DNA from 3 places in the Pectobacterium araliae genome. Region 3 is predicted to be linked to each of the others. Evidence: predicted binding sites of a transcription regulator. Region 3 holds the regulator's gene; each other region holds the start of a gene.

Region 1 (10,679 bases), 1.7 Mb from region 3:
CCCTGAAGGGAGAAGTGGATGAGCCAGTGCGACACGTTTGGTGTCGTGCCAGTAGCACGCTGCCGGACGATAGGCGCATTCACCAATATCTTCTCGGTTATACGTCTGACTGTAATTTTTTACTCACCGCCTTGCAGCCTCATGGCGTCGGTTTTTTGGAACCGGGTATGCAGGTCGCTACGATCGATCACTCAATGTGGTTCCACCGTGATTTCCGGCTGGATGACTGGCTGCTCTATTCCGTGGAAAGCACGTCCGCATCCGGTGCTCGTGGCTTCGTGCGTGGGCAATTCTATACCCGGGAAGGCGTGCTGGTTGCCTCCAGCATGCAGGAAGGCGTCATGCGTCGCCGCCAGCCGTAAATTCACTATTATGTCGTAAATAAAACAGGCGTGGAGTTCCCCCCACGCCTGTTTACTGTCTATCACACCACTTACTGGTTTTAAGTACGATTACTGATTGTAAGCACTCTCACCATGGCTGTTGACGTCCAGACCTTCGCGCTCTTGATCTTCAGGTACACGCAGACCGACAACCATATCCGCCACTTTGAAAGCAACGAATGCCACCACGCCAGACCATACCAGACAAACAATGACGCTGAACAACTGAACCCAAACCTGATGCGCCATCGTCACACCTTCTGCATAGCCAGTACCACCCAACGAAGCCGACGTGAATACCCCCGTCAGGATACAACCAACGATACCGCATACACCGTGAACACCGAACACATCACACGGGTCATCCACACGCAGCCATCTTTTCAGTACGGTTACGCCCCACAGACCTGCAACACCACCAGCCAGACCGATAATCAATGCGCCACCCACGCCGACTGTACCCGCCGCTGGGGTAATCGCTACCAGACCTGCGATACAGCCAGAGCACGCCCCTAACAGAGAAGGTTTACCGCGTACCAACCACTCACCACCAACCCATGCCAAAATTGCAGCAGCAGTAGCGACAACCGTGTTCAGGAAAGCCAGAGCAGCGATACCGTTCGCCGCGCCCGCAGAGCCTGCATTGAAACCAAACCAGCCGATATACAGGATTGCCGTACCGATAAACACCATCGGCAGGTTATGCGGTTTGAAGGCTTCTTTACCAAAGCCAGCACGTTTTCCCAGCAGGTAAGCACCGACTAATCCAGCAACTGCGGCGTTGATGTGAACGACCGTACCACCAGCGAAGTCCAGCGCACCATCCGCAGCCAGATAACCACCGCCCCACACCATGTGGGTCATTGGCAGATAAGAGAAGGTCAGCCACAGTGCAACAAAAATCAGCACCGCAGAGAAACGAATGCGCTCCGCAATTGCCCCGACAATCAGCGCAACGGTGATGCAGGCGAAGGAAGCCTGATACGCTACGTGCACAAACTGATAGAAGGTGCCACTGATAGACTCAATCCCAATGCCTTTCAGCATAAAGGTGCTGAACCCACCGAAGAACGCGTTACCTTCACTGAAGGCCAGGCTATATCCATAAACAACCCACAGGATACAGACCATTGCGAAGGTTACGCTCACCTGCGTCATCATAGACAGAACATTCTTTGAGCGGATCAGGCCGCCATAAAACAGAGCAATGCCCGGTATAGTCATAAAGAGTACCAGCGCGGTACAAATCATAATAAAAGCGTTATCCGCTTTATCAATCGTCGGTGTCGCAGCCATTGCCCAGGTCGGGAGTAATGCCGCCACACCGAGACCTAATGAAGAGAGTAGTTTTTTCATTTTCATCCATCCCTATTTACGTATCTACGCTAGGTGTTGTTAAAGTGCGGCTTCGTCAGTTTCACCCGTACGAATACGGATAACCCTTTGCAGCTCGGCGACAAAAATCTTGCCATCACCAATTTTTCCGGTGTACGCAGCTTTGCTAATGACATCAATAACTTCGTCCAGTTGGTCATCTGCAATCGCGATATCAATTTTTACCTTGGGTAAAAAATTAACGCTGTATTCTGCGCCACGGTATAGCTCCGCATGCCCTTTCTGACGACCAAATCCTTTCACCTCAGTGACAGTCAGCCCCTGGATGCCGACAGAAGATAACGCTTCACGTACATCTTCCAGCTTGAATGGTTTTATCACCACAGTAACCAGTTTCATTTATCTTCCCCCTAGCCATTACGTTCAGACTTTCGCCTGCCACTTGTTCGATTACACGCTCTATGAAGTAGGTCTACATCATGACTAAAGCAAAGGGTGTGCCATAAATGATTTATCTGGCATAAATCAGGAAGGAGAACGTGATTAGAGATAGAAAAGAGCAAAAAGCAAACAGTATGAGAAAGAAATACAGGAAGATCTGGGCAAAAAATGCACCACTTTAGTGCGTCAGGGGTATTTTTAGTGCAGCGCGGGGGAAAACCAGAATCACGATGCTTGCTGATGGTGCGAAGCCATGAATAGACTGTCAGTCTGCACCACACGAGGCGGTGCAGAACGTGGAATTACAGATAATGGTGTTATACGGTGCAAGACTCGGTACTGGTGCTAGCAAGACCCTCTCCGGCCAGTTGCAGCTGATACATTTGGTAATAGCGCCCTTGCTGTTGCAGCAGTTGCTTATGTGTTCCCCGTTCAACGCTTTGTCCATGATGGAGCACCATAATCGTGTCGGCTTCGACGATGGTGGAAAGCCGGTGTGCGATAATAATTAAGGTTGTCTGTTCCCTAATAATTCGCAGCGCCTTTTGTACCGCTTGCTCCGTACCCGAGTCAATATTCGCCGTCGCTTCATCAAGGATCAGGATTTTAGGCGTTTGCACCAGCACCCGCGCAATCGCCAACAGCTGTTTTTGTCCGGTAGACAGGTTATTCCCCTGCTCACCGACACGCGTATGCAGCCCTTCAGGGAAATCCCGAACTAACTCAGCGAGTTGTACCACTTCCAGCACCCGCCAAACAGCCTCTTCGCTGATATCACGCCCCAGCGTCACATTCACAAACATAGACTCCGCCAACACAACGGGGTCCTGTTGCACCATTGCCACATTTTGGCGCAAAACAGCATGAGAAAGCGTCGATAGCGGGCGTCCATCAAGCCGAATCTCCCCCTCATCCGGCGCGTAATATCCCATAAGCAAACTGGCTAGCGTACTTTTTCCACTGCCAGTGTGCCCCACTAAGGCAACAAACCCGCGATCGGGTATTGTCAGAGAAATATTCTGTAGCACGCGTTTTTCTGTGCCATATGAAAAAGAGACATCGTTAATATCAACGCGGCCAGAGGCCAGAGGAAGAGCGTCATTTCCGTAGCTCTGCTTTGTGCCATCCATCAACTCAAAGATACGCTCGCCGGCAACAACCGCCTGCTGCAACATCGATTGCTGGGTCGTCAGTTCAATTAACGGTTCATTCAAACGACCAAGGTAATTGATAAACGCGTACAGAACACCAACACCAACCGATCCCATCGAGCTAAAACCAAATTGGATCAACAACCCACACAGCACCATCGCGGCAAATAAGCTAAGCAGCGGCCGCAGCAGAAAGCCTTCCAGACGCAAAGCCTTCATACGCGCTTCGTAATGCTCATGGCTGGCTACGCCTAGCTTCTTCCCAAAACGCGCCTGCTGGCGAAATTGCTGAATGACGCCCATACCATTAATGACTTCGTTGAAACCATCGTTAATGTCCGCCAGATAGCTTCGCACCTTGCGCACAATCGGCGTACTAAAACGGTGGTAAAGCGCCATAACCGTCGCGACTGCGGGGAAAATCATCAACGCAACCAGCGCCATCTGCCAGTTCAGACTGAACATTGCCACTAGCATCGCACCAACCAGCGCCGCACTGCGTAATACGGTTGACACCACCATGACGTACAAATCTTTCACGACTTCGGTGTCATTGGTGACGCGTGAAATCAACTGCCCGACAGGTTGCGTATCAAATGTGCTCAGCGGTTGGCGCAATGCAGCATCCATGACATCAATACGCAGTTGCTGCACGACACCAACCGCGACCCGATTAAACAACAACGTCTGAAAATAGTGCAGAGAAGCCGCCAAGATTTGCAGCAGGATATAGGCCATTGCCAGGCCAGCCGCAATTGCCAACGGGAATTGCCCCTTAGCCACCAAATTATCAATGAAATAACTCACCAATATGGGACCAGAGACTTCAGCGATAGCCGCAACCCACAGCATCAGGACACCGAACATCAGCGGTTTTCGCCAGGGGGAACCATAGGCCAGCAAACGTTTCAGGGTTGGCCAAAACTGTTGGGGGCTATTCATTTTTCGATCCTTCCAACTGCGGCACATCATCCAGCGCCGCCTCCAGCTGTTGATAACGATACATATCCCGATACCAGCCAGGTTCTGCCGCCAGCGCTCGGTGCGTGCCACGCTGCACGGTTTGCCCCTGTTGCAGCACCACAATTTCATTGGCCTCGGTTAGGGCTGACAGGCGGTGTGCACTGATGATCAGCGTCCGCTTTTCGCCCCATGTTTTGAGATTCTGCAAAATCTGGTGCTCCGTTCGCCCATCAACCGCTGACAGCGCATCGTCCAGCACCAGAATTTCAGCATCCAGTAGTAGCGCTCGGGCTATCGCGATCCGCTGTTTTTGACCGCCAGACAGCATCACGCCGCGCTCACCAACCTCTGTCAGGTAACCCTGAGGCAAACGCAAAATATCATCATGAACACTCGCAAGCCGTGCTGCCTGTTCAATCTGCTGTTGGGTAGCGTCAGGGCGACCCAGTGCAATATTTTGTGCCACCGAATCCGAGAACAAAAAAGGCATTTGTCCGACAACGGCAAAACGGCTCCGTAGTTCATCCAACCGAATGGCGCTCAATGGACGATCGTGATAACGAATCTCTCCCGATTGGCTATCGAAATGACGCAAGATCAGAGCTAGCAGCGTACTTTTTCCCGATCCTGTCGGTCCGCATAGCCCCAACATACTACCCGGCGCCAAGGTAAATTGAATATTTTTTAAAGCATCACGGGTATTATCGGGATAGCGAAACGCGGCGATATTCACCGTTAACACGCCCCGCCCGGCAGGCAATGATTCCTCACCGTCTTTCACCACCGCTTCTTCAGCGAGTAACTGCCGAATACGTCCATATGCCGCACTGCCGCGCTCAACAATATTAAACATCCAGGCCAGCGCCAGCATCGGCCATATCATCAATCCCAGATACATGACAAAACTGGTCAACAAACCGAGTGTCAGCGAACCCTTGATCACCATCCAACTGCCACCGCCAATCGCCAGCAAATTCGATAGCCCGACAGCAATATAAATCGTGGGATCGAAGCGGGCATCGACGCGAGCGACGTGCATATTTTTAGCACCAGCATCCGCAGCAACCTGCGCAAAACGCGCAGATTGATAATTTTCCAACCCAAAGGCTTTAATCATTCGAATGCTGGTCAAGCTTTCCTGCGCCTGATCGTTAAGCGAAGAAAACGCCGCCTGTGCGGATTTAAAACGGTTATGCAGTTGGGTGCCGTAACGTTTGATGAAAAGTGCCATGATGGGCATCGGGAGCAGTGCCAGTAAAGTGAGCTCCCAACTGATCTGAGTACACATGACCACCAGCACAGCACAGCCCATCACCATCGAATCGACCAGCGTCAGCACGCCTTCTCCGGCAGCAAAGACCACGCGATCGACATCGTTAGTCGCACGCGCCATGAGATCGCCAGTACGATGGCGTTGATAAAATGCAGGATGCTGGTGGCTTAACTGGCGGTAAAAGTCTTGTCGTAACTCGACCGCCAACTGGTATGACGCCCCAAACAGGAATACACGCCACACATAGCGCAGCAGATAGACCATGACGGCGGTCAGTAGCATCACACCAATCCACTGCATCATTTCGGCCATCGACATGCCACGTTGCGTCACACCATCGACAATCACGCCAACCAGTTTAGGGGGCAATAATTGCAGAATGGCAATCACAATCAACAGCGCAACAGCGCCCAGATAGCGCCGCCATTCACGGCGAAAATACCAACTCAGTTGAGCAAACAGTCTCACGTGGTTCTCATTCCATTAACCAGACAGGTCATGACAGACTCAGAAAGGTGATTATACAAAAGACGGATAGACACTAAATAATTCGGGTGACTGACAAATCTGTCATAGGCAGATTTGGACGTTGCCAACACACATGCAACTTGAAGTATGACGAGTATGGATGATGAATCACAGGGATAAGGGCAATGCCGTGGTATGTTTGATTCGTTCCATAGCAAAGCTAGATGTTACATCGACCAGCCCGGGAATACCATTCACCAACCGCTTATAGAAATCATCATAGCTTTTCATATCAGCGACCTGAACCTGCATCAGGTAGTCGTACTCACCAGCCATGCGATAGAAAGCCAGCACCTCCGGCATGTCTGACACCACGCGGGTGAAGGTTTGATACCAGTCACGATTGTGCTGCTGCGTCTTCAATAAGACAAACGCCGTCAGCCCTAGTCCCAGACGTTCATTATCCAACAGCGCCACCCGCGCTCTGATGATCCCGTCTTCTTCCAAACGCTTCAGACGTTTCCAGCACGGTGTGGATGTCAAATTGACCGCTTCGGCCAGCGTCTGTAGCGAGAGCGTGCAATCCTGTTGCAGCATATTCAGCAATGTGCGATCAATTTTATCCAACATAGCGCCACTCCATAGAAAATTTTGCTCTACTTTCCGCCATTGAGAGAGAAAAGCAATGTTCTTTCCGCCCCAAATTGGCTTCAACACTCACTGACGACATCAGAAAACCACATCACCACTCGATAATGAAAAAACATAACAAATTGTATAGTATCGAATTTAATTGCCTTTCACGAAAGGTGATACGACAAACTGGCAAACTGATTTCTACAATTCATTATGTATCAGCCAGTGATATATTTTATGCCAACCAGGAGTGGCGAAACGATGACAAAAGATAAAAATAATAAATTCAGCATGATAGGTATGATTTTCGGCGCAATCGGATTAGTCGTTGCCGTATCCTATTTTTGGACTGGACCACTGACACCTGAAGTGCCGATTGAAGAACGAATAGCAGAGAAGATTGTTTCCATCCGTGATACCACGTTGGATAGACTAATGGGAAAAGTTGCCCCCACACCCGCACCACAATCCTCATTCAATGAACAGCGATTAGTGATTGCCGCCACATCCGCATTAGGCTGTCTCGCGATTATTTTCGCCGTTTTCGGCTTCTCTCGCCGTGAATCTGCCAGACCTTGCATAAGCGCAGCGATGCTCGGCATCGCCGTCATCGCATTCCCCTTCATTATTAGTGCCATCAATATGGCATTTACTTTGATGGCTCTTGTAGCAATAGCCGCCGCGATTGCTATGATCTTTGGGTAGTAATGTTGAAGAGTATTTTAATAGAAAATTAAGCTCCAAATAGAAATTAAAGAGGTAATTAATTCTATCAAATCGGTCATGAATAGATAAAAAGATAATTTTTTTATCCTGAAAACTCGTTAATCTATTCTCATAGTTATCTAACCGAGTTTTCATCATGACCAATACCTGGGTTAAAAATGCCATCAGCGCTATCGAAGCAGATTTTCAGCGTTCGGCTGATACGCATCTCATCCGTCTGACCCTGCCGGATTATCCCGGTATCTATTTTTACCTCAAAGATGAAAGCACGCATCCCAGCGGTAGCCTGAAGCATCGGTTAGCTCGTTCTTTGTTTCTCTACGGGCTGTGCAACGGTTGGATTAAAGAAGGCACACCAATTATCGAAGCATCATCCGGCAGCACAGCCGTGTCAGAAGCGTATTTTGCACGCTTGCTCGGCCTGCCGTTTATCGCCGTCATGCCCTCCTGCACAGCAAAAAGAAAAATTGAGCAAATCGCTTTCTATGGTGGTCGCTGCCATTTTGTTGAACAGGCGGGACAAATCTATGCCGCATCTGAACAGTTAGCGCAAGAGATGAACGGCCATTATATGGATCAGTTCACCTATGCAGAACGCGCCACCGACTGGCGTGGCAATAACAATATCGCTGACAGCATTTACCGACAAATGGCACGTGAACCGCATCCCGTACCGGACTACATCGTGATGAGCGCAGGAACTGGCGGCACGTCGGCAACGCTCGGACGCTACATTCGTTATCAGGGATTGAATACGCAATTGGTCGTTGTCGATCCAGAAAACTCCGTCTTCTACGACTGCTACCAGAAACGGGATCGTTCCCTCATCGGCCCCTGCGGTAGTCGAATAGAAGGTATCGGCCGCCCGCGTGCCGAGCCTTCTTTCATTCCAGACGTTATTGATAGCATGATTAAAGTACCGGACGCTGCCAGCATCGCAACATTGTACTGGCTGGAAAGCGTATTAGGCCGCAAAGCGGGAGCCTCTACTGGCACCAACGCCTGGGGAATGCTGCAACTGGCCAAAGCAATGGTGAGTCGGGGTCAAAAAGGCGCGATTGTAACCTTGCTATGCGACAGCGGTGAACGCTATCTGGATACCTACTACAACAGCAGTTGGGTAGAAAAAAATATCGGCGACATAAGCCCCTACCTTAATGCTCTGAACACCCCAGAAATGTTACCTATGATGCCGGAACTCAGCCCGGTGTAAGGCTGGTGTATTCAGCACGCAGTTGCAGCGCTGAATACAGGCTATTTTTCAGGTAACATGGTTTTGAGGTAACATAGCGGCTTTGTACCGCAGTGCATTACAAATGTATTGCGGTTAACGTCACGTTAAGGTGAATGAAGAATGAAGCGTGCTGTTGTCGTTTTTAGCGGTGGACAAGACTCCACAACGTGCCTGATCCAAGCTCTGCAACATTATGATGATGTCCACTGCATCACCTTCGACTATGGGCAACGCCACCGTGCGGAAATTGATGTCGCTCGGGAACTCAGCCAGAAATTGGGGGCAACAGCGCATAAAGTCCTGGACGTCGGCTTATTGAATGAGCTCGCCACCAGCAGCCTAACGCGTGATAGCATTCCAGTTCCTGAGTATGACGCCAATGCACAAGGCATCCCCAACACCTTCGTTCCGGGAAGAAACATTCTTTTCCTGACGTTAGCCTCAATCTACGCCTACCAGGTGGGTGCAGAAGCCGTCATTACCGGCGTATGCGAAACCGATTTCTCCGGCTACCCGGACTGTCGCGACGAATTCGTAAAATCACTGAATCAAGCGATTGTTTTAGGTATTGCCCGTGATATCCGTTTTGAAACCCCACTGATGTGGCTCAATAAGGCCGAAACCTGGGCACTGGCGGAATACTACCAGCAGCTCGATACCGTGCGTTATCACACGCTAACCTGCTATAACGGCATCAAAGGTGATGGATGTGGCCAGTGTGCCGCCTGCCATTTACGCGCAAACGGGCTCGCACAATACCAAAATAATTCCGCGACTATCATGGCCTCACTGAAGCAGAAAGTCGGGTTACGCTGATATTTCACGCCATCGCACTGAGATATTACATCAATAAAAAAACAGCAGACTATTCCGTATAGCGATGGCCTGCTGCTTGATGTTAATGACGAATTTCGTCCAGGTGTTCCAGCAGTTCTCCCTCCAGCGGCAGCGCTTTTTGCGTCAATAAATCAATGCAGACAAACGTCAGTGTGGCATCCACCACGTCACTGTCATCAGACACTCGGGTTATCTTCTGACTGATCACCCCACTTTTCGTATTCAGTTGTCGCAGCGCACTATCAATACGCAGCACGTCGCTGAGAACGGCAGGTTTGCGATAGTTGATATTGATGTTCACCACCACGAAAGCAATATTGTTACGCTGCATCCAGCCAAACGCGGGCAACGTTTCCAGCCACTGCCAACGCGCCTCTTCCAGAAACTCCAAATAGCGCGCGTTATTAACGTGCTGATAAACATCAATGTGATAACCACGAACGGTAATGAAAGTCTGCATAGCGGTGATGCTCCTGTGACGAAACCGACAACTGGTATGACCTAATAATTAGCCTAGCAGAGGTTCACAGCCCAGAGAAAGCGTTCAACTGGGCTGCGACTGATATCACAGTATTAAAAGCATCATGGTTTTAAAAACATTACAGCTTTAACCGAGAGAGATTACGCTCAACTAACGCTGCTCCAATTCCCGGGACTTCAGTTAATTGATCGATCTGGGTAAAAGGGCCATTTTGCTCACGATAGTTAACGATCGCTTCCGCCTTTTTAAGGCCGACACCGTTCATTATTTCAGCCAAATCCTCAGCGCTTGCTGCATTAATGCTTACCTTATCCTCATCACCATCAGGAAGCGTTGCTTTTTCCGCTTTCTGATCTGCTGGTGCAGACTTCACCGCTGTCGCCGTACTGTCGGCAGATTTAGGTGCCGCCTGACCCAGCAACGGCAACCCGGACAAACTCATCCCAATGATTAAGCACAGTGCTTTGATTCCTGATTTTTTCATGCTGTTTCCTCCTTGTGTGTGACAGCACGGCTACCTTGCCGCAGACCGATCAACACCGCAAACAGCAGAATTTAAATGTGGAAAAGGCCGCGAAAGCGGCCTTTGGTTGTTGCAACGATTTGCAAATTTTTGCGGAGCTTATTGCTGTTCTTGCGCCGCATTGCCCATCTTGATTTTCGCTTCACTACGTAAGCTGGACAGCAGAGAATCAAACAGCGCGCCCAAAGAGCCTTGCTGAACCTGGCTGGCAAACTGTGTTTTCTGCTC
Region 2 (10,679 bases), 410 kb from region 3:
CGGAAAGCACGCCAGCGCCACACGATACCGTCATCATGGTGCCCACGCCGCTGTATTACGGTTTAGGTTTTGACTGGAATCTGTTGGTTCCGCTGATACTCGTCTTCATGGTCACATCGTTAGAAACCATCGGTGATATCACCGCGACTTCCGACGTTTCTGAGCAGCCAGTCAGAGGCCCGCTGTACATGAAACGCTTGAAAGGCGGCGTGCTGGCAAACGGTTTGAACTCTTGCCTGTCTGCTGTATTCAATACCTTCCCTAACTCGTGCTTCGGCCAGAATAACGGCGTCATCCAGCTTACCGGTGTTGCCAGCCGCTATGTCGGCTTCGTGGTTTCGCTGATGCTGATCGCACTGGGGCTGTTCCCTGCCGTCAGCGGATTTGTGCAGCATATTCCAGAGCCCGTTCTGGGCGGTGCCACTATCGTGATGTTTGGTACGATCGCCGCTTCCGGCGTACGTATTGTGTCCCGTGAACCGCTTAACCGTCGCGCAATCATGATTATTGCGCTGTCACTGGCTGTTGGTCTTGGCGTGTCACAGCAGCCGTTGATTCTGCAATTTGCGCCGGATTGGATTAAAACATTACTGTCTTCTGGTATTGCCGCTGGTGGGATTACGGCGATCGTGTTGAATATGGTTTTCCCACACGAAGAAAAATAGCGCCAGCACGCAATAATTTCTGTTCAATTCATGTAAAAGCGAGCGGTGATGCAACACCGCTCGCTTTTTACTGTCTGTAACAGCATTACCTATTGAGCCTTCAGGGAAATTGCGGCATAAGAACAGTTCTCCCTGACGATTGGCATGGACTGACACGATGAAATTTATCGGGAAATTATTGCTGACCCTGCTGCTACTGGCCTTTTTAGCGCTGGTGGTCGTATACGTATTACTGCAAACCAGTTGGGCGGCAGGCTGGGTAAGCAATTGGGTAAACCAGAACACCGACTACCAGTTATCACTGGGCAAAATGAATCATGACTGGTCAACCGCCGATCATATCCAACTCACTGACGTCAGTTTTGGTCATAAAAACCAACCGCCGACCCTCACTGCAAAGCAGGTTTCCGCAGGGTTTAGCGTGCGCCAAATTACCGATCCGCGTCATTTTGCCAGCCTGGAATTAGAAGGCGGTACGCTGAACCTTTCCTCACAGGCAGCCACACTTCCTATCGAAGCCGACGTGCTACAGTTGCGTACCATGGCACTACAGGCAAAAGACGGTGATTGGCGCTTGAATGGTCAACAGATCAACGGCGGAATGATGCCGTGGCAGCCCGAAGCGGGTTATCTACTGGGCAAACAGGGGCAGTTCCAGCTCAGCGCCCGTTCACTCGAACTCAATGATATTCCTGCCAGTCAGGTCTTAGTGCAGGGCGAAATTAACCACAACCAACTGACGCTGAGTAATTTCGGCGCCGATGTTGCTCAAGGGCAGCTAACGGGCAACGCCAGTCGCGCAGAAGACGGCAGTTGGCAGATCGGTAGCCTACGACTCAGTAATGTTCGTTTGCAAACGCAAAGAACGCCGGAAGCCTTCTGGCAGCCTGTCACTGAACTGCCCTCTGTCACGGTTAACCGTTTTGATCTGATTGATGCTCGGATTGAAGGGCCAGGCTGGGCGTTTATCGATCTGGATGTCGCACTGCAAAATGTCACGTTTAAGCAGAATGACTGGCAGAGCGAAGGGGGGACGCTGTCGTTCAATGCAACCGATATTGTGAACGGTAATATGCATCTTATTGACCCGATCGTAAACCTGGATTTGTCTCCGGCGGGCGTTAACATCAAGCAATTTTCTACGCGTTGGGAAGGCGGTTTACTGCGAACCAATGGCAACTGGCAGCGAAACAACCGCCGTTTACAGCTGAATGAATTTGTTGTCGCCGGGATGGAGTACACGCTCCCCAGTGACTGGCGCCAACGCTGGCAAGCGACGCTGCCATCCTGGCTGGCAGAAGTGAATGTGCGAAAATTCACGGCGAACCGCAACCTACTGATCGATATCAACCCAGACTTCCCTTTCCAGCTCACGGCGCTAGATGGCTACGGCAGTGATTTACTACTGGCTCGCAATCACCAATGGGGAGTGTGGACAGGATCGTTGAATCTTAATGCCAGCGACGCGACGTTCAATAAAGTCGATGTTCGCCGCCCTTCGATGGCGCTAGTGGCCGATGACAACCAGATAACCATTAACGAACTCAGTGCATTTACGCAAAATGGCATGCTGGATGCCAAGGCAACCATCAACCAGCAACCAGCACGCAATGTCTCCCTGTCACTGACAGGGCGCGCCGTACCGCTGGATGTTCTGACACGTTGGGGATGGCCAGAACCCGCAACCGCACCGACGGGTAACACCAATCTGCAATTGCAGTTGAATGGACGACTTGCCGCTGATACACCGCTGAAACCAACGCTAAACGGTACGCTGCAAGGCGTGGATAGCAGTGACCACTCAATCAGACAACAAATGCATCAAGGAACCGTGACGGAAAGGCAGTAACTGTTATGGTATTCAAAATACGGACGGGGGAACGGTGATGAGGCTCCTGCAAGGATGCCTCGCGCCTTGGTAGCCCCCAGTACTTCGATCCTGAAACGATCGACATTAGGGCATCCCATTAAAAATCTTTAGGATTACGATGACAAGATACGAATATCACGATGTACTAATGAGAAGAACGTCATAATAGATGGCTGTGGGTTAATCTACTTCCGATCCGCCCTTTTCCAATGGCGCATCCGGCTGAGCAGGCAACACAATATAAACGCCTTCAAATAACGCGCCTTTATTGTCATCACCAAAGAGCTCGACGTTTAACTGCACGCGAGCTTTACGTCCACGCGCAAGGCGATCCAGATCGCCACTCAGCGAGCCTAAATCAGCAATCGCGCTCGGCCGACCACTCACCGGCGCACTGTAGCGGATGTGTGCGTCTGCCAGAATAATGGTTCCACCAAGGTGCCGTTCACGCAACAACAACCAGATCAATCCCCAACCGGTGAGCGTAGCAAGAGAAAACATGCTGCCAGCAAAAAGCGTGTGGTGTGGGTTCTGATTACCCGCTTCAGGCATGGTGGTGATAAATTTTTTGCCAGTGTATTGGCTTATCCTCACCCCCATTTTTTCACTCAGAGGGATGTGCTCATACCAGGCCTGTTGCAACTGCCCGCACCAGTCAGGGCGGTGTAAAATATCATCCAGCGTCGCCACCGGTTTGATCATCAGGAAGTGACGCACAGGCGTCGTTTGTGGCGCGGTGATTTCCCCCTGATTAACAAAACCCAGCTTGGAGAAGAAATCCATGGCATCTTCACGGGCGCTACAGACTACGCGCTTGACGCTTTCCTGACGCGCGACGGACTCCAGGGTAATCGCAAGCAACGTGCCTAACCCTTTCCCCCGCAGATCGGGATGAACGGCTAAGAAACGGATCGACGCTTCATTATCTGCATTAATAGAAAGACGCCCAATCGCGACCAGCTTCCCTTGCTCATCAACCACCGTTTGGTGATGTGCCAGCGCATCATAGGCATCGCGTTCGGAGCCTAGCGGCTGGTGTAGGGGTTTACGCAGCATTTCCCAGCGAAATTGATAGTACGCATCCAGTTCTTCCGCGCTTTCAGGTACTCTCAAATGATACATAACCCTTCCTCTATACCGAGATGCCTGATTGCATCAGGATTCATAAAACCAGACAGCCAATAAACTTATACACCGAACGATAAGTTTATGTTTGTAGCCAGAACGTCACCGGGCCATCATTCACCAACGCCACTTTCATATCCGCCGCAAACTGCCCCGTTTCTGTGTGAACGCCTTGTTCACGACACTGCCCGACAAAATACTGATAGAGGCGATCGGCCTCTGAGGGATGCGCACCGCGAGAAAATCCAGGCCGCATGCCACGCTGCGTATCGGCTACCAGCGTAAACTGGGAAACCACCAGCACATTGCCGCCAGCCTGACGAACATTGAGGTTCATTTTCCCGTCATCGTCACCGAATATCCGGTAACCCAATACGCGTTCGCAAAGTCGTGTGGCTTTTTGTTCGTCATCACCTTGCTCAACGCCCAGCAATATCAGTAAACCCTTATCGATTTCCCCAATGATATTGCCTTCTACCGTAACGCTGGCGCTGGAAACCCGCTGAATTAGCGCAATCATAAAACCCAACTACTCCTGATGTTATCATTCCCAATAGGGGCTGTGTCGGCCCCAGCGATATAAATCATGCTTTGGCCGTCGTTGTCTGCATCGCGAAAAAATCCGGCACCACCTGACGATCGGTCACCAGAATGCTGTGAATGCACAGACTCTGCGCAGCATCAACATTTGCAGGGTTATCGTCAAAAAACACGGCCTGCGCAGGCATAACACCTTCCTGTGTCAGGACATAGTGGTAAATCGCCAATTCAGGCTTACGTAGCCCAATGTCTTGCGATAAATAGAGTTTGTCAGCCGCCACCTCCACTTCTGGGAATAGTGCTGGCCAGTGTGAACAATGGAGGCGATTGGTATTCGACAGAACCACCACGCGGTGTCCTTCCTGACGCAAACGCTGCATGATGTCGATAACCTCAGGACGCAGTGCGACAAAAATAGCCTGCCAGCCAGCGGTGAACTGTTCGAAACTCAGAGCAATGCCCATTTCCTGGCACAGTCTGGTGGCAAATTCCTCGTCGCTAATTTCGCCTCGCTCGTGCTGTTCAAACGTTTCGCCCATGGCAAAACGCTCTTGCAGCGTTGCGAGCGGCGCGCTGCTCAGATTACTCCAAACGCCCAATACCCTTTTGAAATCAATATCAATGACAACATTACCCAAATCAAAGATATACAGCATGGCAGCTACCTCCTGACGTAATCGTAGGATTTTCACTGTAGCGGGAAATGGCATAACTGAACAGGGAGGAAATATAAGGAAAGGTTAAAGTGGAAGAAAGCGCATAAAATTCAGGGCACCCGAAGGTGCCCTGTTGTGTGACAAGACAAATCCGTCTGAAATTAGACGTCTTTGCTGCCGCGGCTCGCGCGTTTACGATCGTTTTCGGTCAGGTGACGCTTACGAATACGAATAGACTGTGGCGTAACTTCAACCAGTTCGTCGTCATCAATGAACTCCAACGCTTGTTCCAGAGACATTTTGATCGCGGGAACCAGCGTGGTCGCTTCATCGGTACCTGATGCACGCATGTTGGTCAGTTTCTTACCGGTCAGACAGTTGACTGTCAGATCGTTAGAACGTGAGTGAATACCGATGATTTGGCCTTCATACACTTCTGCACCGTGTCCGAGGAACAGCTTACCGCGATCTTGCAGGCTGAACAGCGCAAACGCGACCGCTTTACCCTGACCGTTGGAAACCAGCACGCCGTTCTGACGCTGGCCGATTTCACCCGGACGCACGTCATCGTAGTGGCTGAACGTGGAGTACAGCAGACCGGTACCAGACGTCATTGTCATGAATTCGGTACGGAAACCGATCAGACCGCGAGCTGGGATCAGGTAATCCAGACGGATACGACCTTTACCATCTGGGATCATGTCTTTCACATCACCTTTACGCTCACCCATGGCTTGCATGACTGAACCCTGGTGCTGTTCTTCGATGTCCAGCGTCACGTTTTCAAACGGCTCTTGGTTACGGCCATCGATAACGCGGTTGATAACTTTCGGACGTGATACGGCCAGTTCAAAGCCTTCACGACGCATGTTCTCAATCAGAACAGACAGGTGCAATTCACCACGACCAGAAACGCGGAACGCATCGGCGTCTTCGGTTTCGTCAACGCGCAGGGCGACGTTGTGCACCAGTTCTTTGTTCAGACGCTCCAGAATCTGGCGCGACGTCACATACTTACCTTCTTTACCGCAGAACGGTGAGGTATTGACGTTGAAGAACATGGTAACGGTAGGCTCATCCACGCTCAGTGCTGGCAGCGCTTCGACATTCTGCGGATCACAGATGGTGTCGGAAATGTTCAGCTCGCCCAGACCAGTAATCGCGATGATATCGCCCGCTTCTGCTTCAGTCGCGTCGATACGCTCCAGACCCAGGTGAGTCAGAACTTTACCCACTTTACCGTTACGGGTTTTGCCTTCGCTATCAACAATAGTAATTTGTTGGTTAGGCTTAACTTTACCGCGCTTGATACGGCCGATACCGATGACGCCAACATAGTTGTTGTAGTCCAGCTGAGAGATCTGCATCTGGAACGGCGCATCCATCTCAACCTGAGGCGGAGAAACATGATCGACAATCGCCTGATACAGCGGAGTCATATCTTCCGCCATGTCGGTATGGTCGAGACCCGCAATACCATTCAGCGCAGAAGCATAAATGATCGGGAAATCCAGTTGCTCGTCAGTCGCATCCAGGTTCACGAACAGGTCGAATACCTGATCGACAACCCAGTCAGGACGCGCACCAGGGCGGTCAACTTTGTTGATAACCACAATAGGCTTCAGACCGTTGGCAAACGCTTTTTTGGTCACGAAACGAGTTTGCGGCATCGGGCCATCCATCGCATCAACAACCAGCAGTACCGAGTCAACCATCGACATAACACGCTCAACCTCGCCGCCGAAATCGGCGTGTCCCGGGGTATCTACGATGTTAATACGGTAGTCTTTCCAATTAATGGCGGTATTTTTTGCGAGGATAGTAATTCCACGCTCTTTCTCCAAATCGTTGGAGTCCATTACACGCTCAGTTGCTTCGACACGTTCACCGAACGTTCCGGATTGTTGCAACAGCTTGTCAACCAGGGTGGTTTTCCCATGGTCAACGTGCGCAATAATGGCGATGTTACGCAAATTTTCGATCACAGCTTTGCCTCAGGCATTTAGAAATAGCGCGCTATTGTACACGTATTAATCGAGGGACTAAACAAGATCACAAGCATCTATGATAAACAACCTAGAGCTGCCTGCTTTGTGATCCCTTTCACGGTGCAAAAGCGCTACAAGCGAACATCAATGCACTAAATAAGTGCAATAATTCACATACGAAGCACCATTTTGGTGCTTTAGACTATAATGGTGCAGTGGGTTTACGTGGGAAAGCCCCAAGGGGCAACACATTGCACGAATTTAAAAAGTTGGCACACTTTTAGCTTTAGTCTACTCACGGCAACAACATCAATCCACAACGATATTCGTTCCACGACGATAAATGACCAATCGGGAGAACCAAGTATGTCCGCAGAACATGTTTTGACGATGCTGAATGAGCACGAAGTGAAGTTTGTTGATTTACGCTTCACGGATACTAAAGGTAAAGAGCAGCACGTCACCATTCCGGCTCATCAAGTCAATGCCGACTTCTTCGAAGAAGGTAAAATGTTTGATGGTTCCTCGATTGGCGGCTGGAAAGGTATTAACGAGTCAGACATGGTTCTGATGCCTGATGCCAGCACCGCGATGATTGATCCGTTCTTCGAAGATTCCACGCTGATCATTCGTTGTGACATCCTTGAGCCAGGCACCATGCAGGGCTATGACCGCGACCCGCGCTCTATCGCGAAACGTGCGGAAGATTTCCTGCGTTCTTCTGGCATTGCCGACACCGTACTGTTCGGGCCTGAGCCAGAATTCTTCCTGTTCGATGACATCCGTTTCGGCAGCAGCACGTCCGGTTCTCACGTTGCTATCGACGACATCGAAGCTTACTGGAACTCCGGTAAAGCATACGAAGGCGGTAACAAAGGTCACCGTCCTGGCCTGAAAGGCGGCTACTTCCCAGTTCCACCAGTCGATTCATCACAGGACATCCGTTCTGCTATGTGTCTGACCATGGAGCAAATGGGTCTGGTTGTTGAAGCTCACCACCACGAAGTGGCTACCGCTGGTCAGAACGAAGTGGCCACCCGCTTCAACACCATGACCAAAAAAGCGGACGAAATTCAGATCTACAAATATGTTGTGCATAACGTGGCTCACGCCTACGGCAAAACCGCGACCTTCATGCCAAAACCCATGTTCGGTGATAACGGTTCAGGTATGCACTGCCATATGTCCCTGTCTAAAGACGGTACTAACCTGTTCGCTGGCGACAAATACGGCGGCCTGTCTGAACTGGCTCTGTTCTACATCGGCGGTGTTATCAAGCACGCTAAAGCCATCAATGCTCTGGCGAACCCAACCACCAACTCCTACAAGCGCCTGGTCCCGGGCTATGAAGCTCCAGTTATGCTGGCTTATTCTGCCCGTAACCGTTCTGCTTCAATCCGTATCCCAGTGGTTGCTAGCCCGAAAGCGCGTCGCATCGAAGCGCGCTTCCCTGACCCAGCAGCTAACCCGTACCTGTGCTTCGCTGCACTGCTGATGGCTGGCCTTGACGGCATCATCAACAAAATCCACCCTGGCGATGCCATGGACAAAAACCTGTACGACCTGCCGCCAGAAGAAGAAGCAGAAATTCCAAAAGTTGCAGGTTCTCTGGACGAAGCTCTGGCTGCATTGAACGAAGACCGCGAATTCCTGACCCGTGGTGGCGTGTTCACTGACGACGCTATCGAAGCGTATATCGAACTGCGCAAATCTGAGATTGACCGCGTTCGTATGACGCCGCACCCAGTTGAGTTCGAACTGTACTACAGCGTTTAATTTACGACTTAGGCATGGTTGGGTGTGCTGATACTCAACCATGACCGATAAACAACAGAATATTAAGAAGTTTGTTTTTGTTGCCGTGGAAACGCTTCAGCCCATCTTCGGATGGGCTTTTTTCACCACCGGCATTGGCCGTTGCGACGTAACATCCATCATCCACACTACAATGCACCGTGACGGTGCGGGAGTCTGCGTTATGGCAACAGGCACGCTGCCCGATGCTGGGCAGATCCTAAATTCCCTGATAAATAGCATCTTATTGCTGGATAACGATCTGGCGATTCACTATTCCAACCCGGCAGCACAGCAATTACTGGCACAAAGCTCGCGTAAATTATCCGGCACACCGCTGCCGGATTTGCTGGGATATTTTTCTCTGAACATCGATCTACTGCGTGAAAGTCTGGATTCAGGGCAAGGTTTTACGGATAACGAAGTCACCCTCGTCGTGGATGGCAAAGCGCACATCATGTCGCTCACCGCTCAGCGGGTACAAAACGATTTTATCTTACTGGAAATGGCGCCGATGGATAATCAGCGCCGTCTCAGTCAGGAACAACTTCAACATGCACAACAGCAGGCCGCTCGTGATTTGGTCCGAGGCCTAGCGCATGAGATAAAGAATCCGCTTGGCGGATTGCGCGGAGCCGCGCAGCTGCTTGCCAAGGCGCTGCCCGACCCAGCATTGACGGAATACACCAAGGTCATTATTGAACAGGCGGATCGCCTGCGTAATCTGGTTGATCGTCTACTTGGGCCACAGCAGCCCGGCCTGCACGTCACCCAAAGCATCCATCAGGTTGCCGAACGCGTGTGTCAACTTGTTTCGCTGGAAAAGCCAGATAACGTGACGCTGATAAAAGATTATGATCCCAGCCTGCCAGAATTAATTCACGACCCTGATCAGATTGAACAGGTACTGCTGAACATTACCCGCAATGCGCTACAGGCGCTGGGTGAGGAAGGCGGGACGATTACAATACGTACCCGCACGGCTTTTCAGCTTACCTTGCACGGCGTGCGCTATCGCCTTGCCGCCCGTATTGACGTGGAAGATGACGGCCCCGGCGTCCCCGCTCAACTACAGGACACCCTGTTTTACCCGATGGTGAGCGGACGCGAAGGGGGCACTGGTTTAGGGCTTTCCATTGCCCGCAGTCTTATCGACCAGCACTCGGGTAAAATTGAATTTAACAGTTGGCCAGGACACACCGAATTCTCGGTTTACCTGCCCATTCGCCAGTGAGGTTCACAATGCAACGAGGGATAGTCTGGATTGTCGATGACGATAGCTCCATCCGTTGGGTGCTTGAGCGCGCGCTTGCTGGTGCGGGTTTAACCTGCGCAACGTTCGAGAACGGGAATCAGGTATTGCATGCGTTAGCGACACAAACGCCTGACGTTCTGCTGTCCGACATCCGCATGCCAGGAATGGATGGATTAGCGCTCTTACAGCAAATCAAGCAGCGCCACCCGATGCTCCCGGTCATCATTATGACGGCACATTCTGATTTGGATGCCGCTGTTAGCGCTTACCAACAGGGTGCGTTCGATTATTTGCCGAAACCGTTCGATATTGATGAGGCGGTTGCGCTAGTCGAACGCGCAATCAGCCATTATCTGGAGCAGCAGCAACCGGTACGTAACCAGCCGATTAATGGCCCGACAACGGATATTATCGGTGAAGCGCCAGCAATGCAGGATGTCTTTCGCATTATCGGTCGTCTATCTCGTTCGTCGATCAGCGTACTGATCAATGGCGAATCGGGAACCGGTAAAGAGCTGGTAGCACATGCTCTGCATCGCCATAGCCCGCGCACCAAAGCCCCTTTTATCGCGCTGAATATGGCCGCGATCCCTAAAGACCTGATAGAATCCGAGCTGTTCGGCCATGAAAAAGGCGCATTTACGGGTGCAAACCAGATCCGTCAGGGCCGCTTTGAGCAGGCTGATGGGGGTACGCTGTTTCTGGATGAAATCGGCGATATGCCGCTAGACGTACAAACACGTCTGCTGCGCGTACTGGCAGATGGACAGTTTTATCGCGTTGGCG
Region 3 (10,679 bases):
GTGAACTGCTGGTGGATCAGTATCGGCTACTGCAACTCAGCATGAGCGGGGCGGAGAAAGAAGCGATAGATACGGCATGGCATGCGTTGGTGCGTAAAACGACCGCGCTAAACGGCATGCGCAGTAGCCTGATGCTGGAGTCTTCACGCTGGCAGAACAGCAATCGCCGCTTAACATCGCTGCATACGCAATCACTCACGATGATCACACAGGCGTGTGAAACCTACCTGATGTTGCAGGATGTCCCGACCCCGGTAAAAAGCAGCCTGAAACTGGTGTTGGATCAGCCCGTTGAGTCATCCCACGCTGTGCATTGTCGTGTGAAAGCATTACGCCATCTGATTGCGGCGGATAGCCGCGATGTGCCGCCTACGTTGGTCAGTTGGGTTGGAGCGGCAACGCGCTATCTGCTGCTGGCGAAGGGCGTGCGGACCAACGGGCGTATCACGGCGATTGAAGCTGATGTGCTGAACAGCGATGTTGAAATTAAAGCGCCTTCAGCTGAAACCCACCATGCCATGATTAACGGCTTACGTACTGGCGTGGCGACGGCGCTGGGCTGCCTGTTCTGGCTGAGCACTGGCTGGACTTCCGGCAGTGTGTGTATGGTGATGATTGCGGTGGTGACATCGCTTGCCATGCGTTTGCCGAATCCACAGATGATGGCGAAGGATTTTCTGTTTGGGACGATCTACGCGCTGCCGCTGGGAGCGCTGATGTTCATGTTTATTATGCCGTCAACGCAGCAAAGTATGCTGCTGCTGTGCCTGAGTCTGGGGGCGATGGCTTTCTTCCTTGGGATTGAGGTACAAAAACGTCGGCTGGGTTCGCTGGGCGCATTAGCCAGCACGATCAATATTCTGGTACTGGATAACCCGATGACGTTCCACATCAGTCAGTTTCTGGACAGCGCGATTGGCCAGATCATCGGCTGTTTTCTGGCGCTGATGGTGATCCTGCTGATCCGGGATAACACCAAGGCACATACGGGGAGAACGCTGTTGAACCGCTTTGTGTATGGTGCCGTCTCGGCGCTGACGACCAATACCGCGCGGCGAAAAGAAAATCACCTGCCAGCGCTGTATCAACAGCTGTTCCTGCTGCTGAGCCGTTTCCCTGACGACATTGCCAAGTATCGCCTTGCGCTGTGGCTGATCATCATGCACCAACGTTTGAGAACGTTGGATATTCCGCAAAACGCGGCGCTGTCTGCTTTTCATCGTCAGATTCGTGCAACCGCGGAGCAGGTAATTTCAGCCCGACGTGATACCACGCGCAGCCGCTATTTCACGCAGCTGTTGGATGAGCTTGAACGTTATCAACAGATGCTGACAGAACAGCAACTTCCTCCGAGCGTGACGGCGCCTGTCGGGCGACTAACCGGGATTCTGCGTGATTATCAGCATGCGCTGAGCAACTAGCCTTAGTGGGCGAGACGGTGCGATAACACTAACGATTAATCCGAGAGTGCCGCAGGCGGTGCCCATCCCTTCTATACTGAATTATCCATAGCTTCCCTCATAACGTCATGGAATATGACCTTTTCAGGAGGTAACACGATGTCAGGACAAAATTTGCAGAATCATGAACTGTTTAAAATCGGCTACTTTGCTGCGGGAAAATGGCAGCAGGGCGGAGCCACCTTCGAGGTTGTGAATCCGGCGACGGGTGAGTCGATTGCCAGCGTGGCGAAAGCGGGAAAGAAAGAGACGCAGGCGGCGATTGACGCCGCCTATGCCGCCTTTCCTGGCTGGAAGCGTAAAACCGCGAAGGAACGGTCTGAAATTCTGTATCGCTGGTACGAACTGATTCTGGAAAATAAACGCTATCTGGCGGAGCTGATGACCGCCGAGCAGGGCAAGCCAGTGCAGGAAGCTGAAGGCGAAGTGGTTTACGCGGCGAATTTTATTCAGTGGTTTGCTGAGCAGGGAAAACGGGCTAACGGTGAGATTATTCCGCCTGCGAAACTCGGATCGAAGATTTACGCCACGCGTGAACCCGTTGGCGTCGTTGTTGCTATTACACCGTGGAATTTCCCGCTGGCGATGCTGACGCGTAAGCTGGGGCCGGCGCTAGCTGCGGGATGTACTGGCGTCATCAAACCCGCGAACAACACGCCGCTGTCTGCGTTTGCGCTGTTGGCGCTGGCACAGCAGGCGGGTGTGCCGGATGGCGTGCTCAACGGTGTGGCGGGTGACACGCAGGCGATTAGCGATACGGTCATGGCGAGCGATAAAGTGCGCAAAATTTCCTTCACGGGTTCGACAGAAGTAGGGAAAACGCTGGTGCGCAACGCCGCAGATACCATGAAGAAAGTGTCGATGGAGCTGGGCGGCAACGCGCCTTATATCGTGTTTGATGACGCGGATATCCAGGCCGCAGTGAAAGGTGCGATAACTAACCGCTTCCGCAATGCGGGTCAGGTTTGTGTCAGTGCCAACCGGTTTTATATTCAAGATGGCGTCTACGATGAGTTTGTCTCTCTGCTCGCGGAAGAAGTGAAGAAGCTGAAGGTCGGCAACGGGATGGATGACGGTGTCGTACTCGGTCCGCTGATTGACGATGCTGCCGTTGAGAAGGTGGAAAAGCACGTCAATGACGCGGTGGAAAAGGGAGGCAAGGCGCTTGTTGGTGGTAAACGGCACAAGCTGGGCCACAGCTTCTTTGAGCCGACAGTGATTGTTGATGCCAACGAAGCGATGCTGCTGGCGCAGGAAGAAACCTTTGGTCCGGTTGCTCCCTGTTTCCGTTTCAAAACGGAAGAAGAGGTGATTCATCGCGCCAACAATACGCCGTTTGGTCTGGCGGCGTACTTCTACAGCCAGAATTTGCAGCGTGTGTTCCGCGTAGCAGAAGCGTTGGAGAGCGGCATGATTGGCATTAACGAATGCGCGGTTTCAACTGAATTAGCCCCCTTCGGCGGCGTGAAAGAGTCAGGATTAGGCCGCGAAGGCTCTGTTTTGGGGCTGGATGAGTTTCTGGAAGTGAAAACCTGGCATCTGGGCGGGTTGTAATCTGGGATGCTGTCGCGATCGGAATGGATCGTGAGCTCAACGAGCTACCGATAATACATGGGATGAGTGAGACATACTTCTCATCCCATGATCGCCGTTAGTTTGTGGTCTCAGCCAGTTCGCGCAGATACTGGAAGATCTGGCGGGCGGATTTCGGCGGTTTATTCGTCGCTTTCTCTTTCTGCGCATTACGCACCAGAGAACGCAACTGCTGACGGTCAGCATGGGGATACAGCGCCAGAATATCGGGGACCACATCGTCACCCTCTTCAATCAGACGGTCGCGCAGCTGTTCCAGCTTGTGGAACAACGCCACCTGCTGATTATGACGGTTGTTCAGCTTATCCAGTGCGGTTTGGATTGGCTCTGGATCGCGGGCGCGCAGCATTTTACCAATCAGCTGTAGCTGACGGCGGCGGCCTTCTTTCTTGATCCGCTGCGCCAGTTCTACTGCCGCACGCAGATCGTCGTCCAACGGGATCTTCTCCAGGGCGTTTTTGCCCAGATCAACCAGTTCCGCACCAAGATCTTTCAGTGCTTCGGCATCGCGCTTTATTTCGCTTTTGCTGACCCAGATAATTTCATCATCTTCATCGTCTTCTTGGTTATCTGGGGCATCGTTCAGCCAGTCTTCGTACTTTTGCTTCATGGTTGGCTCCTAAAAAGTGTCCAGGAGCAATTCGTAACGCTACGCGTAGCGGCTCCGGGATGGTGAACAACGTGCCCACCAGAAAAAAGAGGCTGATACTAACAGGTTTGGGCTTTGTGCGAAATTGTCCGTAGATCCTGTTAGACTAGAAAGCATTATGCTACACCTTTTTATGCTCTATATACTTCACGTTGCCTGTGTGTTGGCTGCGCGCAGTATATAGAGTATACGCCCCTTTTGTGCTCGTTGCGGGGATGATGATGGTGAGCTTTCTTCCACTCATTATGGCAGAACAATGACGATAACTACTCAGGTTGCAGAGCAGCGTAAAGCGCTGGAACTCGCGGTTGCTCAGGCACTGGAACTGGCGCGTGCCGGTTCTGATGCGGCAGAGGTTGCGGTGTCAAAAACGACGGGCATTAGCGTCAGTACCCGTTATGGTGACGTTGAAAATGTTGAATTCAACAGCGATGGTGCGTTGGGCATCACGGTTTATCACCAACAACGTAAAGGCAGCGCATCGTCTACCGATCTCAGCCCGGATGCGATAGCCCGTACGGTACAGGCCGCGCTGGATATTGCGCGTTATACCTCTGTCGATCCTTTTGCTGGTCCGGCGGATCGGGATCTTCTGGCGTTCGACGCGCCGGATCTGGATCTGTTTCATCCCACCGAGCTGGATGCGGATCGCGGCATTGAATTAGCCGCTCGCGCAGAACAGGCGGCGTTACAGGCTGACAAGCGCATCACTAACACCGAAGGCGGCAGCTTTAACAGTCACTACGGCGTGAAGGTGTTCGGCAATAGCCACGGCTTGCTGAAAAGCTACTGCTCTAGCCGTCATTCTATGTCCAGTTGTGTGATTGCCGAAGTAAATGGCGATATGGAGCGGGATTATGCCTATACCGTTGGCCGTGCGTTGGACGACTTGCGCAGCCCGGAATGGGTGGGCGAAGAGTGCGCGCGCCGCACGTTATCCCGCTTGTCACCGCGTAAACTGCCCACCATGCAGGCACCAGTGATGTTTTCTGCGGAAGTCGCGACAGGTCTGTTTGGTCATTTAGTGGGGGCTATCAGCGGCGGCAGCGTTTATCGTAAATCGACCTTCCTGCTGGATAAACTGGGTCAGCAGATTCTGCCGGAGTGGCTGACGATTGAGGAACTGCCGCACTTGTTGAAAGGGCTGGCCTCTACGCCGTTTGACAGCGAAGGCGTGCGGACGCAGGCGCGTGAAATTGTGAAGGCGGGCGTGTTGCAGACCTGGCTCATGACGAGCTACTCCGCACGTAAGTTGGGAATGCAAAGCACCGGTCACGCGGGCGGGATTCATAACTGGCGGATTGCCGGACAAGGTTTAGATTTCAACGGCATGTTGAAACAGATGGGCAAAGGCCTGCTGGTAACCGAACTGATGGGGCAGGGTGTAAGCGGTGTAACGGGGGATTATTCCCGTGGGGCATCCGGCTTCTGGGTCGAAAACGGCGAAATTCAATACCCGGTCAGCGAGATTACGATTGCGGGTAACCTGAAAGACATGCTGCGCAATATTGTGACGGTAGGGAACGATATCGAAACCCGAAGTAATATCCAGTGTGGTTCTGTGTTGCTGCCAGAAATGAAGATTGCAGGGGAATAAGCCTGTTCTGCATAAGTAACCGTCGCCGTCGGCAATGTCCGACGGCTGTTACTCTATCTCTGGCTTAGCGGTGGTATTCGCCCGCAGCTTCTGGCTGATAGAGTAGTTCTACTACTTCAATTCGCGTTTCTTCACCGTTTGGCAACTGCCAGGTGATAGAATTTCCTACATGCATTCCCAATAGTGCCGCGCCCAGCGGAGCCATTACCGACAGCGGTTCTTTACTGTCCTTCACGGCGGTTGGATAAACCAGCGTGCGGATGTGCTCTTCGTTGGTATTCAGATCGCGGAAACGCACCCGACTATTCATGGTGACGACATGTGAAGGAATCGATGCCGAAGGCAGAATGTCTGCCCGATCCAGCTCCTCATTCAACGCCTGTGCGATAGCGCTGTCCGCGAATGCGGGCTGCTCCAATAACTTATCCAGACGTTCTGCATCCAGTTCACTGATGGTCAGGTTAGGTTTCGTCATACTCCTCTCCAGTTGATGTTTTCAGATGATATAAAAATAACCCCCGCGCTCAAAGGAGCAGGGGGGTATAAGAAAATATGATATATGTGGATAGTAGGAGGTTCGGGGAGGAAAGTGAAGCGATCCTTGTCACGAAGGCTTGTCGATAGCTCGCTAAGGAAATAGCTAGTCCTCGTCGAACCCAGCTTCAAACAGCCCGATGACGGCGGCAAGCGCCTGTTCTTCATCTGGGCCAGTGGCTTCCACCTCAATGAGACGCCCTTTGGCCGAGTCCAGCATCAACATGGCAATCACGCTGCTAGCTTCGGCTTCGGTGCCGCTGTCATTACGCAACATCACTTGTGCATCAAAGCTCTGCACTAGCTCGAACAGCTTCATCGCGGGGCGAGCGTGCATACCGAGCTTATTTTTGATTTCAACCGTTTGCCGGACTGTCATGAGTTACTTGGCTCTACTGGTTCGCCGACTATCACGAGGGTTTACGTTTTTCCAGCGTACGGTGGCGTGACTGTACATTCTTACCGCGTGAGCGGAAGTAGTCAGCTAACTGCTCAGCGACGTACACTGAGCGGTGTTTACCGCCGGTACAGCCAATGGCGACAGTCAGGTAGCTACGGTTATTGGTTTCCAGCATCGGTAGCCACAGCTCCAGGTAGCTGCGAGTCTGGTAGATGAAGTTGTGAACTTCGGTATGTCTATCGAGGAAGGACGCAACGGGTTTATCCAGACCGGTCATCGGGCGCAGTTTCGGGTCCCAGTGCGGGTTTGGCAGGAAACGCACGTCAAAGACGTAATCCGCGTCGATAGGAATACCATGCTTGAATCCGAACGATTCGAACACCATCGTGAGCTCGCGTTCTCGCTTGCCGAGCAGCCGGGTACGCAGCATTTCGGCCAGTTCGTGCACCGACATCTCTGAGGTGTCGATAATCAGATCGGCGCGTGAACGCAGTGGTTCCAGCAGGTCGCTTTCTTCATCAATCGCGCTTTCCAACGACAGATTCTTACTGGACAGCGGGTGCAGGCGGCGAGTATCGCTATAGCGACGGATCAGCGTGTTACGATCGGCATCCAGAAACAGCAACTGAGGCGAGAAACTTGATGGCAACTGCTCCATCGCATGCTCGAAGATCTCTGGCGATTCCGGCATATTGCGCACGTCAATGCTGACCGCTGCGGAAATGTTACGCGCCGCAAGCGTATTCGCCAGTTCTGGCAGCAGAACAACAGGCAGGTTATCTACGCAGTAGAATCCCATATCTTCCAATGCACGCAGGGCGACAGATTTTCCTGAACCTGAGCGACCGCTGACAATCATCAGCACCATCTGACGACTCCCCTCTGGCAACGTGATGGCGAATTTTCATTGCCATGATTTTTATGATGTATCGCTAAAAAATGACGGCTTAACGCACGGATTGCAAGTATTCTCTCGTTCTACCGCGAATCGCCCGTCATCGTGAGTATGATGATCGTTTGGTTTAACCCGCTTCCGTCATAATCTGGTACAGCTCTTCATCGCTTTGCGCTGCGCGTAGGCGTCGGCAAACCGTTTTATCCGCCAGTCGCTTGGCAACCAGCGACAGGGTATGCAGATGGGTTTTACATTGTTCCGCCGGAACCAGCAAGGCAAAAAGCAGATCAACGGCCTGATTATCAATGGCATCGAAAGCGATCGGTTGCTCTAACTGGATGAAAACACCGATGGCACCTAGCGCATTATCGTCTTCCAGCTTGCCGTGAGGAATGGCAATGCCGCCGCCGATTCCCGTGCTGCCCATCCGCTCCCGGGTCAGGATGGCATCAAAGATAATCTGCGAAGGAATGTTAAGCTGCCAGGCGGCCAGCTCGCTGATAATTTCCAATGCCCGTTTCTTACTCTGGCAATGGACGGTGCTTCGGGTGCACTCAGGACGTAAGACGGTGCTGAGTTGCAATACGGGATCGTGGCTCATTTTATTTTCACTTAACGACGCTTTCACTTCTGGTGATCCCACGCCATCCATCGGATAGCGTGGGTTTGTTCCTTTGCCAAATGGCAAAGGAGAAGATTAGTGCTGCTTGAGTTTATCTTTGTGCTTATTGAGCTGTCTTGCCAGCTTATCAATCAATAAATCTATCGCGGCGTACATATCTGCCGCTTCGGAGGTTGCATGCAGCTCCCCACCATTAACATGGAGCGTGGCCTCGGCAATTTGCTGAACTTTTTCCACTCTCAATACCACATTGACCTGATTAATCCGGTCAAAATACTGCTCTAATTTGGCGAATTTGCCATTCACAAAATCACGCAGTGGTTCAGTGATCTCGATGTGGTGTCCGGTAATGTTGAGCTGCATAGTGTCTTCCTTCTCTGTTGAGATCAAATCAGTTGTTTACGCTGATTCGATGGTGGGATAGATAAAGACTCTCGGTATTTTGCAACGGTTCGCCGCGCCACGATAATGCCCTGATCGGAGAGCAGCGCCGTCAGCTTGCTATCGCTCAGTGGCTTCACCGGGTTTTCCGCTGCAATAAGCTTCTTCACCAACGCGCGGATTGCCGTTGACGAGGCTTCTCCGCCGCTATCGGTATTAACGTGGCTGGAGAAGAAATATTTTAGCTCAAAAATGCCGCGTGGGCTGTGCAGGAACTTCTGTGTCGTCACGCGTGAGATGGTGGATTCATGCATATCCACCGCCTGCGCGATGTCTGCCAGTACCATGGGCCTCATGAATTCTTCACCCTGATCGAAGAAATCCTGCTGCTGCTCGACGATGCAGCGGGTTACCTTCAGCAGCGTGTCATTGCGACTTTCCAGGCTTTTGATGAGCCAGCGCGCTTCTTGCAGGTTGCTGCGGATAAACTGTCCGTCGCTGTCGTTGCGCACGCTGTTACCCAGCGCGGCATACTGCTGATTAATCTGCAAACGGGGAACGCTGTCGGTGTTCAATTCAACGGACCAGATTCCCTGAATTTTACGTACCAGTACGTCAGGGATAACGTATTCAGATTCACCGGTGTTGATCGATTGTCCTGGACGGGGATCGAGTGATTGGATCAGCGCCAGAGCTTCTTTCAGCACCTCTTCTTTCAGGCGCGTGATGCGGATCAAGCTGCGGAAATCATGGTTGGCTAACAGATCGAGATGATCGCTGACGATCAGGCGAGCTTCGGTCAGGCGTGGCGTGTCGTCAGCGAACTGGGAAAGCTGCACCAGCAGACAATCGCGCAGGTCGCGGGCGGCGACGCCAACGGGATCGAAGCGCTGCACGCGTTTGAGTACGGCTTCAACTTCTTCCAGCGTCACGTCGTCGTCACCGATGCTGTCAAGAATGTCCTGTAGCGGTACGGTCAGGTAACCGGTGTTGTCCACCGCATCGACGATAGAGGTCGCGATAGCGGCGTCGGTGTCGGAAAATGGCGTCAGCTCAACCTGCCACATCAGGTAATCCTGAAGTGTTTGCGTAGTTTCGCCTTGATAAATTGGCAATTCTTCATCGCGATAGTCGGTGCCGGTGCCCGACGGCGTGCCTGCAGAGTAGATTTCATCCCAGGTGGCATCAAGCGGCAATTCTTCCGGCATATCCCGTTGCTCAAGGGCTTCACCGGTATCCAGTGAATCGCTGTTTGCCTTTTCAAATGACTCGATTTCGTCGTGCTGATCCGTTTGTTCGAGCAACGGATTACTTTCTAACGCCAGTTGAATCTCCTGTTGCAATTCAAGCGTGGACAGTTGCAACAGGCGGATCGCCTGTTGGAGCTGTGGAGTCATGGCCAGTTGCTGGCTAAGCCTGAGTTGCAAACCTTGCTTCATAAATCGCGCTAACGTCCCATAAGTACTGCAAAGAGAAAATATTACCCTATCAGAGTCGGAAGCCTTCGCCCAGATACACGCGTTTTACCTGTTCATCGGTCAGAATATCGGTCGGTGAACCGTGGGCGATCAGGTTGCCCTGACTCACGATGTAGGCTCGTTCACAGACATCAAGCGTTTCGCGGACGTTATGATCGGTAATCAACACGCCCAGCCCGCTGTCACGCAGATGTTCAATGATTTTTTTTATATCCAGTACGGAGATCGGGTCTACGCCCGCAAACGGTTCATCCAGTAGGATGAACTTCGGATTCGCTGCCAGCGCACGCGCAATCTCTACGCGGCGTCTTTCTCCACCGGACAGCGATTGTCCCAGACTATCGCGCAAATGAATAATATGGAATTCTTCCATTAGCTCATTGGCACGATCTTCCTGCTGCTCGGTCGTCAGATCTTTACGGATCTGTAACACCGCCATCAGGTTGTCATAAACGCTTAAGCGACGGAAAATAGAGGCTTCCTGCGGCAGATAGCCGATGCCGCGCAGCGCACGTTCGTGCAAAGGAAGCAGGCTGATGTCATCGTCGTCAATGACGATGCGTCCTTCATCACGCGGGACGATGCCCACTACCATGTAGAATGTCGTGGTCTTCCCTGCACCGTTCGGTCCGAGCAGGCCGACGATTTCACCGGAATTGACGGTGAGGCTGACGTTTTCCACGACCTTACGGCCTTTGTACGCCTTAGCCAGATTTTCTGCGGTTAATGTTGCCATAACTTATTCAGTGACCCGTGGTTGCGGTTGCTGAGAACGAGAAGGCTGGCTTTTGTTCTCTTTCTCCTGAAGCTGAGAGGGGACTAACACCGTCGTCACGCGTTTTCCTTTATCGCTGGTCGCTTCCATCTGCTGTTGTTTCACCAGATAAGTGATGCGATCGCCTTTAACATTGCTGTCCTGCTGTTCCAGATAGGCATTACCTGTCAGAACCAGAATGTCTTTAGCCAGTTCGTAGCGGATTTTCTGCGCGTGGCCTTTTACCGGTTTACCGTTGTCCTGCATCTGGTAGAACGTCACGGGGTTACCGTAACCTTCCACGACTTCACTGCCT

The links. Region 3 encodes sigma-54, which starts transcription at its own class of promoters, with help from an activator protein. Its sites were predicted from a motif close to GTTGGCACANNTTTCGCTNT; they were not measured.
Positions count from the first base shown of each region.
Region 1: glnK (P-II family nitrogen regulator) is a predicted target of sigma-54. The motif match lies at 2,204-2,223, and genes of this name have one in related genera.
Region 2: glnA (glutamate--ammonia ligase) is a predicted target of sigma-54. The motif match lies at 7,113-7,132, and genes of this name have one in related genera.

Region 1 is NZ_AP028908.1:1,174,575-1,185,253, reverse strand. It holds gene tesB (acyl-CoA thioesterase II) at 1-362, shown strand, start outside; gene amtB (ammonium transporter AmtB) at 453-1,739, opposite strand; gene glnK (P-II family nitrogen regulator) at 1,779-2,117, opposite strand; gene AACH44_RS05270 (SmdB family multidrug efflux ABC transporter permease/ATP-binding protein) at 2,477-4,252, opposite strand; gene AACH44_RS05265 (SmdA family multidrug ABC transporter permease/ATP-binding protein) at 4,245-6,014, opposite strand; gene AACH44_RS05260 (Lrp/AsnC family transcriptional regulator) at 6,183-6,644, opposite strand; gene AACH44_RS05255 (hypothetical protein) at 6,912-7,355, shown strand; gene AACH44_RS05250 (PLP-dependent cysteine synthase family protein) at 7,513-8,589, shown strand; gene queC (7-cyano-7-deazaguanine synthase QueC) at 8,731-9,426, shown strand; gene AACH44_RS05240 (acyl-CoA thioesterase) at 9,509-9,907, opposite strand; gene AACH44_RS05235 (helix-hairpin-helix domain-containing protein) at 10,047-10,412, opposite strand; gene ppiD (peptidylprolyl isomerase) at 10,551-10,679, opposite strand, start outside.
Region 2 is NZ_AP028908.1:4,555,412-4,566,090, forward strand. It holds gene AACH44_RS20640 (nucleobase:cation symporter-2 family protein) at 1-665, shown strand, start outside; gene AACH44_RS20645 (AsmA family protein) at 823-2,514, shown strand; gene fabY (fatty acid biosynthesis protein FabY) at 2,716-3,657, opposite strand; gene dtd (D-aminoacyl-tRNA deacylase) at 3,743-4,180, opposite strand; gene yihX (glucose-1-phosphatase) at 4,245-4,856, opposite strand; gene typA (ribosome-dependent GTPase TypA) at 5,018-6,841, opposite strand; gene glnA (glutamate--ammonia ligase) at 7,211-8,620, shown strand; gene glnL (nitrogen regulation protein NR(II)) at 8,823-9,872, shown strand; gene glnG (nitrogen regulation protein NR(I)) at 9,881-10,679, shown strand, end outside.
Region 3 is NZ_AP028908.1:4,149,130-4,159,808, reverse strand. It holds gene aaeB (p-hydroxybenzoic acid efflux pump subunit AaeB) at 1-1,421, shown strand, start outside; gene AACH44_RS18875 (NAD-dependent succinate-semialdehyde dehydrogenase) at 1,560-3,014, shown strand; gene yjgA (ribosome biogenesis factor YjgA) at 3,112-3,663, opposite strand; gene pmbA (metalloprotease PmbA) at 3,959-5,299, shown strand; gene rnk (nucleoside diphosphate kinase regulator) at 5,364-5,774, opposite strand; gene npr (PTS phosphocarrier protein NPr) at 5,940-6,212, opposite strand; gene rapZ (RNase adapter RapZ) at 6,244-7,101, opposite strand; gene ptsN (PTS IIA-like nitrogen regulatory protein PtsN) at 7,256-7,729, opposite strand; gene hpf (ribosome hibernation promoting factor) at 7,826-8,113, opposite strand; gene rpoN (RNA polymerase factor sigma-54) at 8,137-9,570, opposite strand; gene lptB (LPS export ABC transporter ATP-binding protein) at 9,620-10,345, opposite strand; gene lptA (lipopolysaccharide ABC transporter substrate-binding protein LptA) at 10,349-10,679, opposite strand, start outside.